Regions from separate parts of the Paenibacillus glufosinatiresistens genome, predicted to be linked through region 1. Evidence: riboswitches for the same ligand, from Rfam matches in the RefSeq annotation. Region 1 holds a riboswitch; the other holds the start of a gene.
What was found. A riboswitch is a leader RNA that binds a small molecule or an ion and turns the genes downstream of it on or off. The one in region 1 is predicted to bind thiamine pyrophosphate.

Region 1 (7,666 bases):
GCGGCAAACGTATGCGTCAGACAATATTTCGGGTTATAGATGGAAGAAGGCAGAAAATTGATGAACCGCTTCAGTCCCTTCGGCACCTGCCGCGTCCCGGCCTCAATCGCCGAGATGCGGGCGGCGCGGTCCAGGAACGAATGAAATCCGCTCCGCCGGGCAGCCTCGAACAGTTCATACGGCTGAAACGGGCTGCCTCCCGGCAGCGGCCGCAGCAGAAACTCATACCCGAAGGCCGTTCCGTCCCGGTCCACAATCGGCTGGAGGTAACTGCAGAATTCCGCGCGTGAAATAATGTCGATCAGATCGGCGCTCCGGAACCGGGCTTCCAGTTGCTCCAGGCCGAACCACCGCTGCAGGTGATCGGACTGCTTCCCGGCAAAATGGCCCCGGAAGCCGATCTGCAGCGGTCTGTCCGTCCCCGCATTCGCAGGGTGTGCCCTCAGCCGTTCCAGGCAAGTGAGCAGCTCGTCCCGGGTGGCATAAGGGATGCTGTAGCTTCCGCTGTCCTGCCCTTCGACCGTGATGCCTGCCTCCCGGGCAGCCTCCGCCCACTCCGGGGTTGCCTGCCTGATTCGAATCTCGCCGCTGTCTTCAATCGGTTCCACCCTGGAACAATCGCTGCAATGCATGGCCCGTCCTCCTGTAGCCTACTATGGATCAGATCAATAGATTCCTACTTCCGCCTGATGGCTTGATTGTACCATAATCCGGACGCCAAAAAGGACCGAAAATCAGTCCGAAGACCTGTTTTTTCGGTCCGCAATGATGCCGCTTTGCGCAAGTGCCGTCCCTGGCGGGACAGGCCGGCGGGCGTAAGGCGTCTAGCCCTGCGCCTTCTCCCAGACGGAACGTTCTCCGCCCGATTCCAGCTCGATGCGCTGCGGGTCCAGCTTCAGCACGACATAATCGGGATCCTCCGGTCCCTTGAACCAGCGGGACAGATCCGGATTCCAGACCTGCTTGCGCAGGGATTCGTCCGACGAGATCGACACCCGGGCCTCAACCTCAAGCACATCCTTGCTGCCGCCGGATTCGTAGCCCACCAGCAGGAAAGCGTTCGGGTTGTCCTCCAGCTCTTCCACCTTGTGCGTCTTGCGGTCGGTGGCCAGATAAATGTTCAGACCCTCGTGATAGACGGCCATATAGCGGACCTTGGGCTTGCCTCCGGCTTCGACGGTTCCGAAGGACCCGAAGCGGTTCGCGTCCAGCACCTGTCCGATGCGTTCTTCTGTCAGTGATTGTGTCATGATTCCTTCATTCTCCTTCCGTGCGGGTCCGTACCCGCCTGGCAATGTGTTAGGGTATACTGGTAGTGTACCCGTCTTGCATGAAATGAATCCCAGAGGCGGACGAGGACCTTCAGGGTAATAAGAGGGAATGAACAGTCAACGGGCGCCGGAGCCAGTCTTCGGAGCCCGGGAATCCGGGAGGAACGAGCCATGAATCTAGCCGACAACGAACCCAGGCTGAGCACCGCACTGCTGCAATTTATCTTTCCGTTCTCCCTTCAGGAGGGACGCAACCGGGAGCTGAGAGACCAGCTTCTCCTGGACGGCTTCGAGCCGTTCTTTCTGGATGAGACCCGGCTGGAAGACGCCTATTACGGTGAGGGCTACTGCATCTCCCATGAGAATATGGAGCGCGTCTACCTGCCTTTCGCAGCACATGTCCTGTTTCCGCGCGCAGAGAAGGAGCCCGACGCCTTCCACCGCTATTCGCGCGCCCACATTCTGGACTGCGAGATGCTTATGCCGCAGCGCCGCATGCCCTTCCGGCTGCTCTCGACCGATATATTCCTTTGTCCTTTCCAGCTCGGCTTTGTGACCATCCGCCTTGAGCTTACCGGCGAGTATACCCTCAGCGAAGCGCTGGAATTCGCCGACCGCTTCCGCTCTCTGGAGGATGCCTCGGACGCCGACCGCGCCGTTACCTTCTCTTGTCCGAGCCGAACGTTCAGCCAGACGGAGGACCTGCTCTTCGGCATACTGGCTCCTCACCTGCGGGACTATCTGGACCAGTCCGAGATGAGCGGCGCGTATTTCGAGACCCTGCCGTTCTTCGTGGACGAACGAATGCTTGTCCAGGGATTCTACGGTTTCGAGCCGGATGCGGAGATTACGGAGACGGTGCTGTACCGCATTTCCCAGATTGACGGCCTGAACGGAACCGACCGCCCTTATATAAGCGCCAGCGACCCCGAATATATTCAGGATTATAACCGGAAGCATACCTACCGGCGCTGGGCGCCGGATACCTACTACATCACGAATGAACAGACCTTCTCCTGCGTCTCCTGCAGGGAAGGCGAGAGTGCCGTCCGGATGGCGAACCAGATGTACGGCGAATATTATTATGGCCTGCTGCTGAGCCTGTTCCACAAGATCGTGCTGCTCAAGCTTGCCAACATCCACTCCCGGCTGCGGATCGAGCACGACTATGAAGAGATCGAGAGCCTGATCTTCGACATCAACCGCTTCTCGGCCAAATTCTATTTTCTGGAGCTGATTTCCCAGTCTCAGGGCAGAGAAATCTTCTTCCAGCTTCGCAAAGTCTACGGCAACGACCAGTTATATGACGAGGTCAAGGGCACGCTGGACGACCTGTTCCAGTACCAGGAGAAATTTCAGGGAAGGCGCCGCGACAATCTACTGATGATCCTGACCGTCTTCACGGTCATCAGCGGCATTTACGGCATGAACCAGGTCATCGAGGACCTCAAGAGTCCAATCCACTGGGACAAAATGCTGGGCTACTCGCCGTTTGAGTACCTGGCCCTCTTCGTTACGATGACCGGAATTGCCGCCAGCCTGGTGCTTGCGGTGCGGGAGGTCTGGAACCAGATCCGCCGCAAGCGGCGTCAGAAATACCGGTTCCGGGAGTAGAGCGGACCGGGACGGCTTCGGCAAGACTGGACAAGGCCGTTCAGGGCGTCTATAATACGGCTAAGCTAAACCCGTCAATTTCATAGAAGCAGGGGTGCTGGAATCGGCCGGCTGAGATTGTATCCCAACAGATACTGACCCTTATACCTGATCTGGATAATGCCAGCGTAGGAATCGCTTATGCCAAGCGAACCGTTCCCTTTCGGGAGCCTTTCGCCTTCATGCGTCCTGCTGCGCTCCGATCCTGAACAGATCGGAGCGTTTTTTCTCGTCTGGCGGGCGAAGGCTTATACAAGAGGGGGAGAGAAACGGTTATGACGAAGAACAAGAAATCACAGTGGAGCCTGACGGCCTTGGCCGTCCTGCTGACTCTGGCCGTTGCCGGATGCGGCGGCGGGAACGGCAACGGCAGCGCCTCGCCGGCGCCTTCGCCGGAGACCACAGCTTCGGCCGGAGCATCCGCCGGGGCCGCGAAGGCGCCGAGCCGGGAGTTGAAGCCGATCAAGGTGGCGCTGGACTGGACGCCGAACACGAATCACACCGGACTGTATGTCGCGAAGGAACTGGGCTACTATGAGGAAGAAGGTCTGGATGTGAACATCGTCCAGCCCGGCGCTGCGGGAACGGATACGATGGTAACGAGCGGGGAAGCGGCTTTTGGCATCGGGGGTCAGGAAGGACTGACGATGGCCCGCGTTCAGGGAGTTCCGCTCGTCTCCATCGCGGCAATCATCCAGCATAATACATCGGGCTTCGCCGCTCCGAAGGACCGGAACATCAAGTCGCCCAAGGATTTCGAGGGCAAAACCTACGGCGGCTGGGGCTCGCCCACCGAGGAAGCGACGATGAAGGCGATCATGGACCCGCTCGGCGGGGACGTCAAGAAGGTCAAGCAGGTCAATATCGGCGAGGCCGATTATTTTACCGCCATTAAGCGCGACATCGACTTCGCCTGGGTCTTCTACGCCTGGACGGGGATCGAAGCCGAGCTGCGGGGAGAGCCGCTCGACATGCTCTATCTCCAGGACTATGCGCCGCAGTTCGACTACTATACGCCGGTGCTGACGACAAGCGAGAAGGAGATCGCCGAGCGGCCCGAAGAAGTCCGTGCCTTCCTGAAAGCTACCTCCCGCGGGTATCAGTATGCGATCGACCATCCTGAAGAGGCCGCCAATCTTCTGCTGAAGGCCGTTCCCGACCTTAACCGCGAGCTGGTCGTAGCCAGCCAGAAATGGCTGAGTCCGCGCTATGCGGCCGATGCTCCCCGCTGGGGCGAGCAGAAGGAAGCGATCTGGAAGGGTTTCGCCGACTGGATGTACGGACTGAAGCTTCTAGACAAGCCGCTGGAGGCGGACAAGGCGTTCACCAATGAGTACCTGCCGAAGTAAGCGGCTTGATCTGCAAATCCCACCAGAGAAAAGGATGAGATGAACATGGCGAATACGCTGCTCAGCATTCAGGTAATTCCGAAGACTCCGAACGGAGAAGATTCCATTCCTTATGTGGATACCGCCATTGAAGTGATCCAGCGCTCCGGCGTGAAGCATCAGGTGAACGCGCTGGAGACCACCATGGAAGGCGATCTTAGCGAGCTGCTGCAGATCGTGCAGGACATGCAGGCGGCGCTCATCGAGGCCGGCAGCCCGAGCGTCATTTCCCAGATCAAGATCGCGCATAATCCTTCCGGAATCAGCATGGATGGGCTGACCGCCAAATACCGTCCATGAAGTCGCGCTGGTCCCGGCTGTGGCCGCCGGCTGCGGCCGTCCTGCTGCTCCTGCTGCTCTGGCAGGCGGCGGTGGTGCTGCTGGATATCGAACGCTGGATGCTGCCGTCCCCGCTAGACGTGCTGCGGGAGCTGGCCGCGAATCCGCCGGTCGAACACACGCTGGCGACGGCCCGCCTGACCGCAATCGGCTTTCCGATCGGAACGCTCGTCGGTATCGGAACGGCGGTGCTGCTCCATCTGCTGCCCTGGACCCGGCGGGCCTTCTATCCGCTGCTCGTTCTCAGCCAGAACATTCCAACCATCGCGCTTGCTCCGCTGCTTGTCATCTGGTTCGGCTTCGGTCTTCTTCCCAAAATTATTCTGATTACCCTGGTCTGCTTCTTCCCCGTCGCCGTCGCCATGATGGGCGGGCTCGGGGGAAGCGACCGGGCGATGCGCAATTACATGCAGATGGCGGGAGCGGGCCGCTGGACCATCTTCCGCAAGCTGGAGCTGCCGTCCAGTCTGCCGCCGCTCTTCTCCGGCATCCGCATCTCTGCGGCCTATGCCGTCACCGGCGCGGTGGTCGCCGAATGGCTCGGTTCGGACCGGGGACTGGGCAATTATATGCAGCTGCAAAAAGCCGCTTACCGCACCGACCGCATGTTCGTTGCGATCTTCATCATCGTGGCGCTCAGCCTGCTGCTGTTCGCCCTGGTGGCGCTGCTGGAGCGGTGGCTTGTCCGCTGGAACCGGAACTGATTACTATACTCCAAGGAAAAGAGGCGCTCGGCATGGGAGCAAAGCCCGATACAATTCCGTCGGCGGGAGCGGAACCCGCTTCCGCCCAAGCGCTGGAGGTCCTCCGGCTCGGCAAAACCTTCCGGAACGGGCGCACCGAGGTCCCGGCGCTTCGGGACATTACGCTGCATGTAGCCGCCGGCGAATTCGTATCCGTCCTCGGCCCGTCGGGCTGCGGCAAGAGCACGCTGTTCCAGATTATCGGCGGCCTTCTCCACCCCGATGCCGGCTCGGTGCGCATGGGCGGCGAAGAGGTCACCGGCAAGCGCGGGCGGATCGCCTATATGCCCCAGCAGCCGGCGCTGTTCCCGTGGCGGACGATGCTGGACAACGTGCTGCTGGCCCGCGAGATTGCCGGCGGCGTCGATGCCGCGGCCCGCGAGGAAGCCGCCGGCTGGCTCGCCAAAGCCGGGCTCGGCGGGTACGAGCGCTCGTACCCGCACATGCTGTCGGGCGGCATGCAGCAGCGGACCGCCTTCGTGCGGGCGCTCCTGTCGCCGCAGGAGCTGATGCTGCTGGACGAGCCGTTCAGCGCGCTCGACGCTCTGACCCGCAGCGACATGCAGCGCTGGCTGCTGGAGATGTGGGAGGAGACGCGCCGTTCGGTGCTCTTCATCACCCACAGCATTGAAGAAGCGCTGCTGCTGTCTTCCCGCATCTATATCTTCTCGAACCGCCCGGGAACGGTTCTGCACGAAATCGAAGTGCCCTTCCCCCGGCCACGCCCGGCGAATCTGGCGGATGATCCGGAGTTCATCCGGCTCCGCCGCCGGATTTCGGACTGGATGACGGAGGAACAGCGGCGTCCGTGACCGGAGCTTCGGCTGCAACCCCAAAGAAGCGCCAACCTCAAGGAGATGATCCCGAGGTTGGCGCTTCGTTGTTTCCGGCCAGGCAGCCGCTTGGCAATCAGCGCTTCATAAATCCCCTGCTCTGCAAAAATTCCTTCATTTGCATCCGCGCGGGCTGCGCAAGGCGATGCGCCATCGTAACCGACCACGGCGTATCGCTCGTTCCGCCGCTGCGCTCCCGCATATAGGCCCGGGTCGTCTCGTCATAGGCCGCCGCCCGTTCGACCGTCTCCTGCGCGCTGTAGCGCTCGCGGTGCAGCACCGATTGCAGCGGCAGACGCGGGCGCAGCACAGGCTCCTGCGCAGGCGTGCCGACGCACATGCCGAAGACCGGATAGACCAGCTCCGGTAGTTCGAGCGCCTCGGAGAAGGCGGCGATGTCATTGCGGACGCCGCCGATGTAGACGATGCCGAGACCGAGCGATTCGGCGGCGACCGCCGCATTCTGCGCGGCCAGCGCGGCATCGACCGTCGCTACGATCAGATTCTCGGTCGTGTCGATATGCGAGGCTTCGGGAGCCATATGCGCGCTCGTCACTTCCCGCAGACGGTACAGGTCTGCACACCAGACGAGGAAGACGGGGCACTCCCGGATATAAGCCTGGTTGCCCGCCAGAGCGGCCAGCCGTTCCTTGCGCCCGGGGTCCGTTACGGCGATAACGCTGTAAGCCTGTACATTGCTGGAGGTGGAAGCCATCTGCGCCGCGCCGACTATCGCTTCAAGCTGTTCTTCCGTTACGGGCGTATCCGCGAACCGGCGAATCGAGCGGTGCCGCATCAGCAGCTCCAGCGTATCATTAAGAGGTTTCATTTACGGGGTTCACTCCTGTTCCAGTAGGTTGTCTTCCTCTACAGGTTTACCACAAAACAGATTGTAAATGAAGGGCGACAGACCCATGAGGAGCGTGGAGCACGGAGCGTGCCTATCGGAAAGCACTCGGATGCCTTAGCCGCAGAGAACCAATACAAGCTGCAAGAGACGTGGTCTCCCGAGCAGATTGAAAAGAGACGCCGGATGGAGGGCAAGCCCTCTGTATACTTCAAGACCATCTATCGGTGGCTCTACCAAGGCCGCATCGCAGAAGGAGCGGTCATGGAAGAACTGTCGCATTTCCTATTACAATCTGTCGTTGACTATGAGGCACCCTGCTTTATCTTAAGATCAATGAATGAATGCTTGTAGTTTCCGGATGAACCGCAACGATCATCTGGTTGCAGAAGCCAGCAAGCAAACGAACAGCAAGGTGCTCTCCGAAATGGTCATCCATTTCCCATTGCCCAGGGGTTAAATAAACAGCACCCGGACGAACGAGATAGGTATAGCTCCAAAAGTCCCATAGGAATTCGGTAAAGGGAGACTGAATGGCGTTCACCTCTCTGAGATTGATCTCAAAATACATGTATTCCCTGTTCCCCTCTGA
Region 2 (7,666 bases), on a different contig from region 1:
CCCGCTCCTTTTTCCCGGAACTGGAACAGGGTGACGCCGCCGGTGATCGCTTCCCGCAGGACGTCTGCGGGCGGACGGCCCCGGGTATCGGCGCTGCCCATAATGAAGTAGACGCGAAGAAGCGGAGCGATCTTACCCCTGCTCCAGCGGCGGGCGAGTTCCCCGGAGGCCCCGAGTTCTGCCACCTCCGGGCTGTCCGGACTGGTGAAGAAGCGTTCGGAGAACTCAGACATGCTCTTCGCGCTCCCTTCGGGCCATTCGGCGCTTGTAGGCAAAATGATTGGTCGGCCCGTGTCCGCTCCCAAGGCCGAGCCCGTCTTCGATCGCCGCCTGCACGAACGCCTTGGCGGCCGCTGCGGCCTCCGGGACCGAAGCGCCTCGCGCCAGTTCGGCGGCGAGGGCGGCCGAGAAGGTGCAGCCGGTGCCGTGCGTATGCCGGGTGGCAATCCGTGGGCTCTCCAGCCGGAGGAACCCGCTGCCGTCATAGACGAGATCGACCGCCCGGTCTCCGTCTTCCTCGGCGTGTCCGCCTTTCAGAATGACGAACCGGCTCCCGAGGGAGTGAATGGCGGCCGCGGCCCGCTCCCGGTCGGCGAAGCTGCGAATCGGGAAGCCGGCGAGCAGCTCGGCCTCCGGGACATTCGGCGTCACGGCCAGCGCAAGCGGCAGAAGCTGCCGCCTCATCGCTTCCAGAGCCTCTTCGCGCAGCAGGCGTGCGCCGCCCTTGGCCGTGATGACCGGATCAACGACGAGCTTCTTCCATCCGTACCGGACAGCCCGTTCGGCGACCGTCTCGATAATCTCTCCGCTGAACAGCATTCCGGTCTTGACGGCATCCGGAGGGAGGTCGGCAGCGACCGAATCCATCTGCATGCCGACCTGTTCCGCCGCTACCGGAAGCACGCCCTGAACGCCGAGCGTATTCTGGGCGGTAATGGCGGTCAGCGCGGACGTTCCGTAGACGCCGAGCTCCTGGAACGTCTTGAGGTCGGCCTGGATGCCGGCTCCGCCGCCGCTGTCCGATCCGGCTATGGTGAGAGCGACCGGGACCGAGCAGGCATCGGCTATTGATCCGCCGGAGCCGAGGGCACCGCCTAGAGGCAGGCCGCTCTGCATCTCCCGGCATTCATGGTGACCATCCCGGTTCATGGCGTCACCCGGTCCACCTGCTCGCGCTCGCGGATGAGCGCCAGCTCCCCGATGCTGCCGGATTGCAGGGTGGACAGCCGGTTCAGAAATTCAATCTGGAAGCTGCCCGGCCCCAGATCGGCCGCCGCCTCGGCGGCGAGGGAAGCGGCGGAGCCGTAGAAGGCCGCGGCCTCTGCGGCCGCCTCCAGGACGCCGCCTCCGGCAACAGCCGCGAAGGCGCCGATGACGGCGCTCAGCAGGCAGCCCGTGCCGGTTACGCGGGTGAGCAGCGGATGACCGCTCCGGATAAGGAGCGTTCGCTTGCCGTCCGTTACGACATCCTCCCGTCCGGTCGCGATCACGACACAGCCGTAGAGGCGGGCAGCGCGTTCAGCGGCCGGAACGATGTCTCCCGCACTCTCTCCGGCATCCACTCCCTTGCTGGCCCAGGCTTCTCCGGCAAGATTCGCAATCTCTGCCGCATTGCCGCGGATGGCCGCAAGCTTAAGACTGCGGGCCAGCAGGGAAGCCGATTCGGTCCGGTAGGCCGTGGCGCCGGCACCTACAGGATCAAGCACGACCGGAACGCCGCTCCGGTTCGCGGACTGGCCGGCGCGCAGCATGGCTTCCAGCGAGAGCTCGTCCAGCGTGCCCATATTGAGCACGACGGCCCCCGCCATCGCGGCGGCTTCCTCGACTTCGGGCAGGCCGGCAGCCATGAAAGGGGAAGCGCCGATAGCGAGCAGACCGTTCGCGCTGAAATTGGCGACAACAATATTCGTGATGTTGTGGACAAGCGGGTTGACTTGTCGAACTTGATCCAGGTAAGACATGGGAAATCCTCCTTGTGAATAAGTTGAGAACCTGTTTGCGTTGCAAGAGCGTAATTCTGCCGCAGAGCGAGAAGCGAGAGGGTACAGAGAAGGGCAGGCTCACGGAGCAATCAGGCGATTGTCGGAACCGGCCTCCTTCGGGTCGATATTTCCGGGCAGCAGCTTCCGGTCTTTAAGCCAGCTCCCGATCGGGTCCCAGGATTCCGGGCCGAGGTAGCCGTAGGGCTCGTCTCCGAAATCCATCAGCGGCAGCAGCAGGGCAAGGCTGGCCCGCTCAATCTCCGGATCAAGCGGAGCGGCGGTCTCCTCATGCTTCAGCAGAATCGCCAGCGCTTCCTGCGGATGGCCTTTGACATAGGCCTGTCCTTCCGCAGCGGCGGCGAGAAACCGCCGGATCACTTCGCCGCGTTCGGCCAGGGTCTGCTCGCTGGCGGCGAAGACCAGCTCGGCATAATCGGGTACGCCGAAATCCGCCGGATTCAGCGAGAGAACGGGACAATGCTGCTTGTCCAGCAGCAGCTCTTCGTGGTTGACAAATCCGCCGATTACGGCATCGGTCCGTCCGGTGGCGAGAGCGGGAATCAGGTCATAGCCGACATCGACCAGGTTCAGCCGGGAAGAGTCGCCGCCGTCCGCTTCGACCATGGTACGGAGCATGGCGTCATAGAGCGGAATAGAGGAATACCCGATCGTCCGGCCAGGAAGCTCTCGGGGCCGTGTGATTCCTTCTTCATCTGCCCGGATCAGCAGCCGGTTCAGCGGATGGCGGACAACGGCGGATACCGCTTTGACGGGAACGGACGCCCCCCGCGCCATCAGAACCTGCGGCTGATAGGTCAGAGCGAGATCGACTTGGCCGGCGGCGGCCAGTCTCAAGGCATCGTTGGTTTCAGCGGGCATCCGCAGTTTGACTTTCAGATTCCTGTCGGCAAAATAACCGTTCTCCTCCGCCGCATAAAGAAACGAATGCACCGCGTTCGGATACCAGTCCAGCATGACGGTCAGCTGGTCGGGCCGGGACCTGCTCTCGTCCGCCGATCCCGGCCGGGCGGCATCCGCCGCGTTCTGGGCGCTTGCCGGATCGCCCTGAACCGCTGCGCCTTGAACCGCTGCACCCGTCATCCGGCCACAGCCTGCTGCGGCCAGCAGGAGGCCAAGCACCACGGCTAGGAGCAGCGGGCCGCCTCCCGAACTCCTCAATCTTGAATTCATCCTCTCATCTCCTTGTAATCTTCTATCCGCCCAAGGCTGCTTCTCCGGCAGATGACAGCTTCCGCCAGCCGGACAGTCAGCAGCAGCGAGAGGCCCAGAGCGGCAAGCAGCACGACGGCGGCGAACATATCGGCGCTTCGGAGGCCGGAAGCCATACGCCGGCAGTAGAAGCCGAGTCCCCGGCTTCCGCCCAGCCATTCCCCGATTGTAGCTCCGATTACGCTGTAGACGGCGGCCAGCCGAAGACCGCCGAAGAAAGCAGGAAGGGCGGCCGGAATCTCCGCCTTGATCAGAACCTGGCGCCGCCTCGCCCCCATCGCCAGCATCAGCCCGCGATATTCGCTTCCTGCCCGGCGGATTCCGTCATGCAGCCCTGCCATGATCGGATAGAACGCCGTCAGCAGCACCACAAAGGCTTTGCTCCACAGCGAATAGCCGAACCAGAGAATGAACAGAGGCGACAGAGCGACAAGCGGAATCGTCTGGCTGAAGACGAGCAGCGGATACAGCGCCTTCTCCAGCGCGGGACTAAGCGCCATTCCGAGTCCAAGCGCCATTCCGGCGACCAGAGCCAGGAGAAGGCCAACCGCCGCTTCGCCGAGCGTAGCGGGCAGATGGACCATGAACAGCGGCCCGGCTTCCTGGGCCAGTGCGCGAAGAACGGCGGTCGGAGGCGGCAGGATGTAGGCTGGGGTTCCCGCCGCCCGAACTCCGGCTTCCCAGACGGCAAGTCCCGCCGCAACCGCCAGAAGCGGGGGGATGAACGTCTTGCTTAGCGGCGGCCTCTCGCGTTGTCCGGGAGGCGGGGTTCTGAGCTCCGGATCCGGATTCATCGAATTTCCTCCTTTCAGACCCAACAAAAAACCCGTCCGCTTCACAGGGAAGTGGACGGGTTCATGAAGAGAACGGCGAAGAAACGCGCGCTTTCAATTTCATCGAATCCTCGTATCACTTCCCTACGCTGGTATGATCCAGATCAGGTTCCAAGGGTCCGGCTCTCGCCGTCTCAGTCCACGCGGACTCCCCTAGTGAAGAACGGGTCTATTTGATTTTGGGATAAAATGCCTCTCGACTATATCACGCCGGAAGCCGAAGAGGCAAGATAGAAAGATTCAGGAGTTGTCGGCTGCGGCGGGAGCGGGATGCTGGCGGAGATAGTCCAGGGCATCATAGAGCATAACCGCCGCTTCGCCGCGGCTGATCTCCCGCTTCGGGTCGAACCGGCCGCTGCTGTCGAGCTGCGTAATGCCGTATTTCAGCGAACGGACTACGGCGCCCTGATACTCGGGCGTCAGGCTGCTCTCATCGGCAATGCCGGAAGGCTTCACGTTGATAAGAGGCAGAGACCCCGCCTGTTCCATTCCCCGGACGAGCAGGAAGGTGAACTGCTCCCGCGTCAGCCTGGACGCGGGATCGATGTCTTCGGGCACGGGGACGCCGTTATGATAGACGCCGAGGAACGCCTCCGTATACCATTGGCCGTCCAGTACTTTCGTGAAGACCTGCGCGGCCTTCGGCTCCTGGATGAACCGGATGGCGTCGAGACTGAACTGGAAGCCCCCGGCGATCAGTTGTATGCCTTGTGCGGCGGTGAGCGGAGCCTTTGGCGCGAAGCTTTGGGCGTTCATGCCCTGAATGATCCCTTTCGAATGCAGCGATTGGATTTTGTCGCTGCCTTCGGTTGTTCCCAGATCTCCGAACGGGGCGGCAGCCGCGTACAGGGACCCGGCCACGGAAAGGCTCAGGAGAGCGGTGAGCGCAAGCGAAGCGAAGGTTATCGAGCCTGCTTTCTTTTTCATCCTATTAACCCCTTTCATTCAGACGGTTGAGGAATCTGATGTCCGTATAAACGATTCAGGAGGAATAAAGGTTGCAGGCGGGAACGCCTCCTCCTTTTCAAGAGCCCAAATATTTGATATTATTACTATATGATAATTATTATAATTAAGAATCGGCGGCTTAAGCGGCCCGGAGAGGATGGTGCGATCCTTGATGACCATGAGTGATATTGCGGCCCAGTTCGCCGCCAGACAATATAAGCTGACTTCCCAGCGCGAAGCCATTGTTCGGGTTCTGCTGGAGAATGAGACGGAGCATCTTACGGTGGAGGATATCTATCTGAAGATGAAGCCCGACCATCCCAATCTGGGCATGGCCACGATTTACCGGACGCTGGATCTTTTGTCCGAACTGCATATTGTCGAGAAAATGAATTTCGGGGACGGCCCTGCCCGCTACGATCTGCGCGGGGGAGGGCAGGGACATATGCACCACCACCTGATCTGCGAGGATTGCGGAGAGCTGACGGAGATCAAGGAAGACTGGCTGGCAGAGCTGGAAGCGCGTCTGGAACGGGAGTACGGCTTTCTGGTGACTGATCACCGGCTGGACTTCAAGGGACGCTTCAAGACCTGCGAGCGGCATGACTGCCGATCCGCCCGAACCGGGCGGCAAGTGGGCTGAGATCTTCGCTGCGCGCTTCGGGTATACGGATTAATGACCGGGCAATTCGGTTATAAAAGGAGTACAACCACGAGGGAGTGATGCTCGATGAAGAACCGAACGAAATCCTCTTATATTGCTGTACTTACTGCTGCTCTCCTGCTGACGGTACCAATTGTATCCGGAGCCAGCGCCGCTTCCCCGGGCACCGCTCCGGCCGGCAAGGTTGCCGCCGCGAAGCTGCAAGCGCCGCTACCGCTGAAGCACGGGTCCGGCATTTATAACGGGCTCGCCGACGGCCACACCGTCGAGATCGACGTCTACGGCGAAGCGACCTCTTTTCAGTTCAGCGATGAATTGAAGGCCGCGGCAGCCTCACTGGAAGAAGGGGAGACGGTGGATTATGTCTATACCGAACGGCGATTGGCCGGACGGCCTGAAGTCAGATTGCTGACGCTTGCAGCCATCAAGGTTCGCAGCCTTGACGGGGACGGAGACGCTCCGGTACACTGACAGGTGTAAGCTGAAGCGGGACCCATAGGAGAGTGAGAGAAGAAATGGCAAGAACGAAGAGCCGCAAGGCGCTGCTGCAAGCGCAGCGGCAGGGCGGATGGAGTCCGGTGATGAACCGGAGAACGAACGGGGATTACGCCGATATTTCCCAGCATGTCCGGGTGAAGCCGGATAAGCGGGCACAACTGAACAAAGCCATGCGGAAGGAGCGGATCACTTATGATGACGCTCCTTTTTGCTGCCCGGATTTTCTTTTGCGTCTAACGGACGGATTCCCGGTAACGGGCCGGAGATACGCCGTATCGGCGGCGGAAGAGCCGGAAGAAGTAGGTATAATTTGCGAATCCGCAGGTCTCCGCCACCTGCTCCAGCGGCATCGGGCTGTACATCATCCGCTCCTTCGCCATTTCCAGCCGTACCTCATTCGCATACTGAATAATGGTTAGACCGTAAGCCTCCTTGAAGAGCCGGACGGCGCGCGAGACCGACAGACCGGTATGGGCGGCCACTTCCTCCAGGCGCACGACGCCAGCAGCATGCTCTTCGATATACTGCTTCATTCCCCTTGCTGCGGCTTCCGAAGAATGGGCCGGCGGCGCTTCCTCCGAAATCCGGTCAATCTCCATGCACAGAATCTGCAGATAGGAAGCCGAGATGTCGGCTGAATAGGCGGAGTGCCGCCGCTGCTCCTGCACGAGGGTGCGGAACAGTCCGGCAATGGCTCCGTCGGCCGGAACAGACTGAAGAGAAGGGCGGCTCGCCCTGTCCCGCCACGCATCGAGCCACGGTCCTTCCGCGAAGATGAAGAAGTCCCCGCTGGCTGTAAGCCCCGGCTTGCGCTGCGAATGCTCGATAATCAGCTGATAAGGCTCTCCGGGACAGATGACGAGCAGATCCCCTGCATACATGGGAGCAGAGGAGCCTCCGATCAGGGTAGAACTGGTTCCTTCGGTCTGAAGCCGGAAGAGATAATAAGGCAATCCTTCGGGAACGGAATACTGGAATTTCTTGCGGTGCAGCGAGAAGCCCGCCGACAGAACGGTACAAGCCGGCATGATCCGGTAGCGCCTCCTTGAGTGAATGAAATAGGAGCAGATTGTTCAGGTTGAAATCAGATTCTTCATTCTATTATAACCGCTTTCATATTACTATGGGAAGGAAGACGGATCAGTTGCTCCGTCATTCGGCATGTATATTGTTCAGGTGAAGGAGTGTAGCGCGGGTGCTGAAGATTGGATTGCAGCTGTATACGCTGCGGGAGCAGCTTGAAGAGGATTTTGAAGGGACCCTCCGCCAAGTGGCGGCTATGGGATATGCCGGGGTGGAATTCTTCAACTATTTTGGACGGAGCGCCGGGGAAGTCAAGGCGCTGCTGGACGAGACGGGGCTTGTGGCCGTAGGCGCCCATCGTCCCTATCAGGCGCTGCTGAACGACACGGAAGCCGAAATCGCCTATAATCAGGCCATCGGCAACCGCCGCCTGATCATCCCCTTTCTGTCGGAGGAAGAGCGCGATTGGGCGGCCGTCATCGCGAATC

Region 2: linked by a shared signal. The riboswitch ahead of RBI05_RS02540 (ABC transporter permease) and the one ahead of RBI05_RS06910 (ABC transporter substrate-binding protein) in region 1 are both predicted to bind thiamine pyrophosphate.

The regions. Positions count from the first base shown of each region.
Region 1 covers NZ_JAVFHT010000004.1:73,790-81,455, reverse strand. The annotation lists gene RBI05_RS06925 (EAL domain-containing protein) at 1-632, opposite strand, end outside; gene RBI05_RS06920 (pyridoxamine 5'-phosphate oxidase family protein) at 825-1,250, opposite strand; gene RBI05_RS06915 (hypothetical protein) at 1,443-2,885, shown strand; TPP riboswitch at 2,966-3,076, shown strand; gene RBI05_RS06910 (ABC transporter substrate-binding protein) at 3,200-4,273, shown strand; gene RBI05_RS06905 (thiamine-binding protein) at 4,319-4,612, shown strand; gene RBI05_RS06900 (ABC transporter permease) at 4,609-5,355, shown strand; gene RBI05_RS06895 (ABC transporter ATP-binding protein) at 5,388-6,206, shown strand; gene nfsA (oxygen-insensitive NADPH nitroreductase) at 6,304-7,056, opposite strand; gene RBI05_RS06885 (hypothetical protein) at 7,397-7,666, opposite strand, start outside.
Region 2 covers NZ_JAVFHT010000001.1:553,215-560,880, forward strand. The annotation lists gene thiE (thiamine phosphate synthase) at 1-233, opposite strand, end outside; gene thiD (bifunctional hydroxymethylpyrimidine kinase/phosphomethylpyrimidine kinase) at 226-1,149, opposite strand; gene thiM (hydroxyethylthiazole kinase) at 1,146-1,961, opposite strand; gene RBI05_RS02535 (ABC transporter substrate-binding protein) at 2,061-3,173, opposite strand; gene RBI05_RS02540 (ABC transporter permease) at 3,170-4,006, opposite strand; TPP riboswitch at 4,110-4,210, opposite strand; gene RBI05_RS02545 (S-layer homology domain-containing protein) at 4,286-4,972, opposite strand; gene RBI05_RS02550 (Fur family transcriptional regulator) at 5,166-5,636, shown strand; gene RBI05_RS02555 (hypothetical protein) at 5,724-6,128, shown strand; gene RBI05_RS02560 (helix-turn-helix domain-containing protein) at 6,389-7,183, opposite strand; gene RBI05_RS02565 (sugar phosphate isomerase/epimerase family protein) at 7,351-7,666, shown strand, end outside.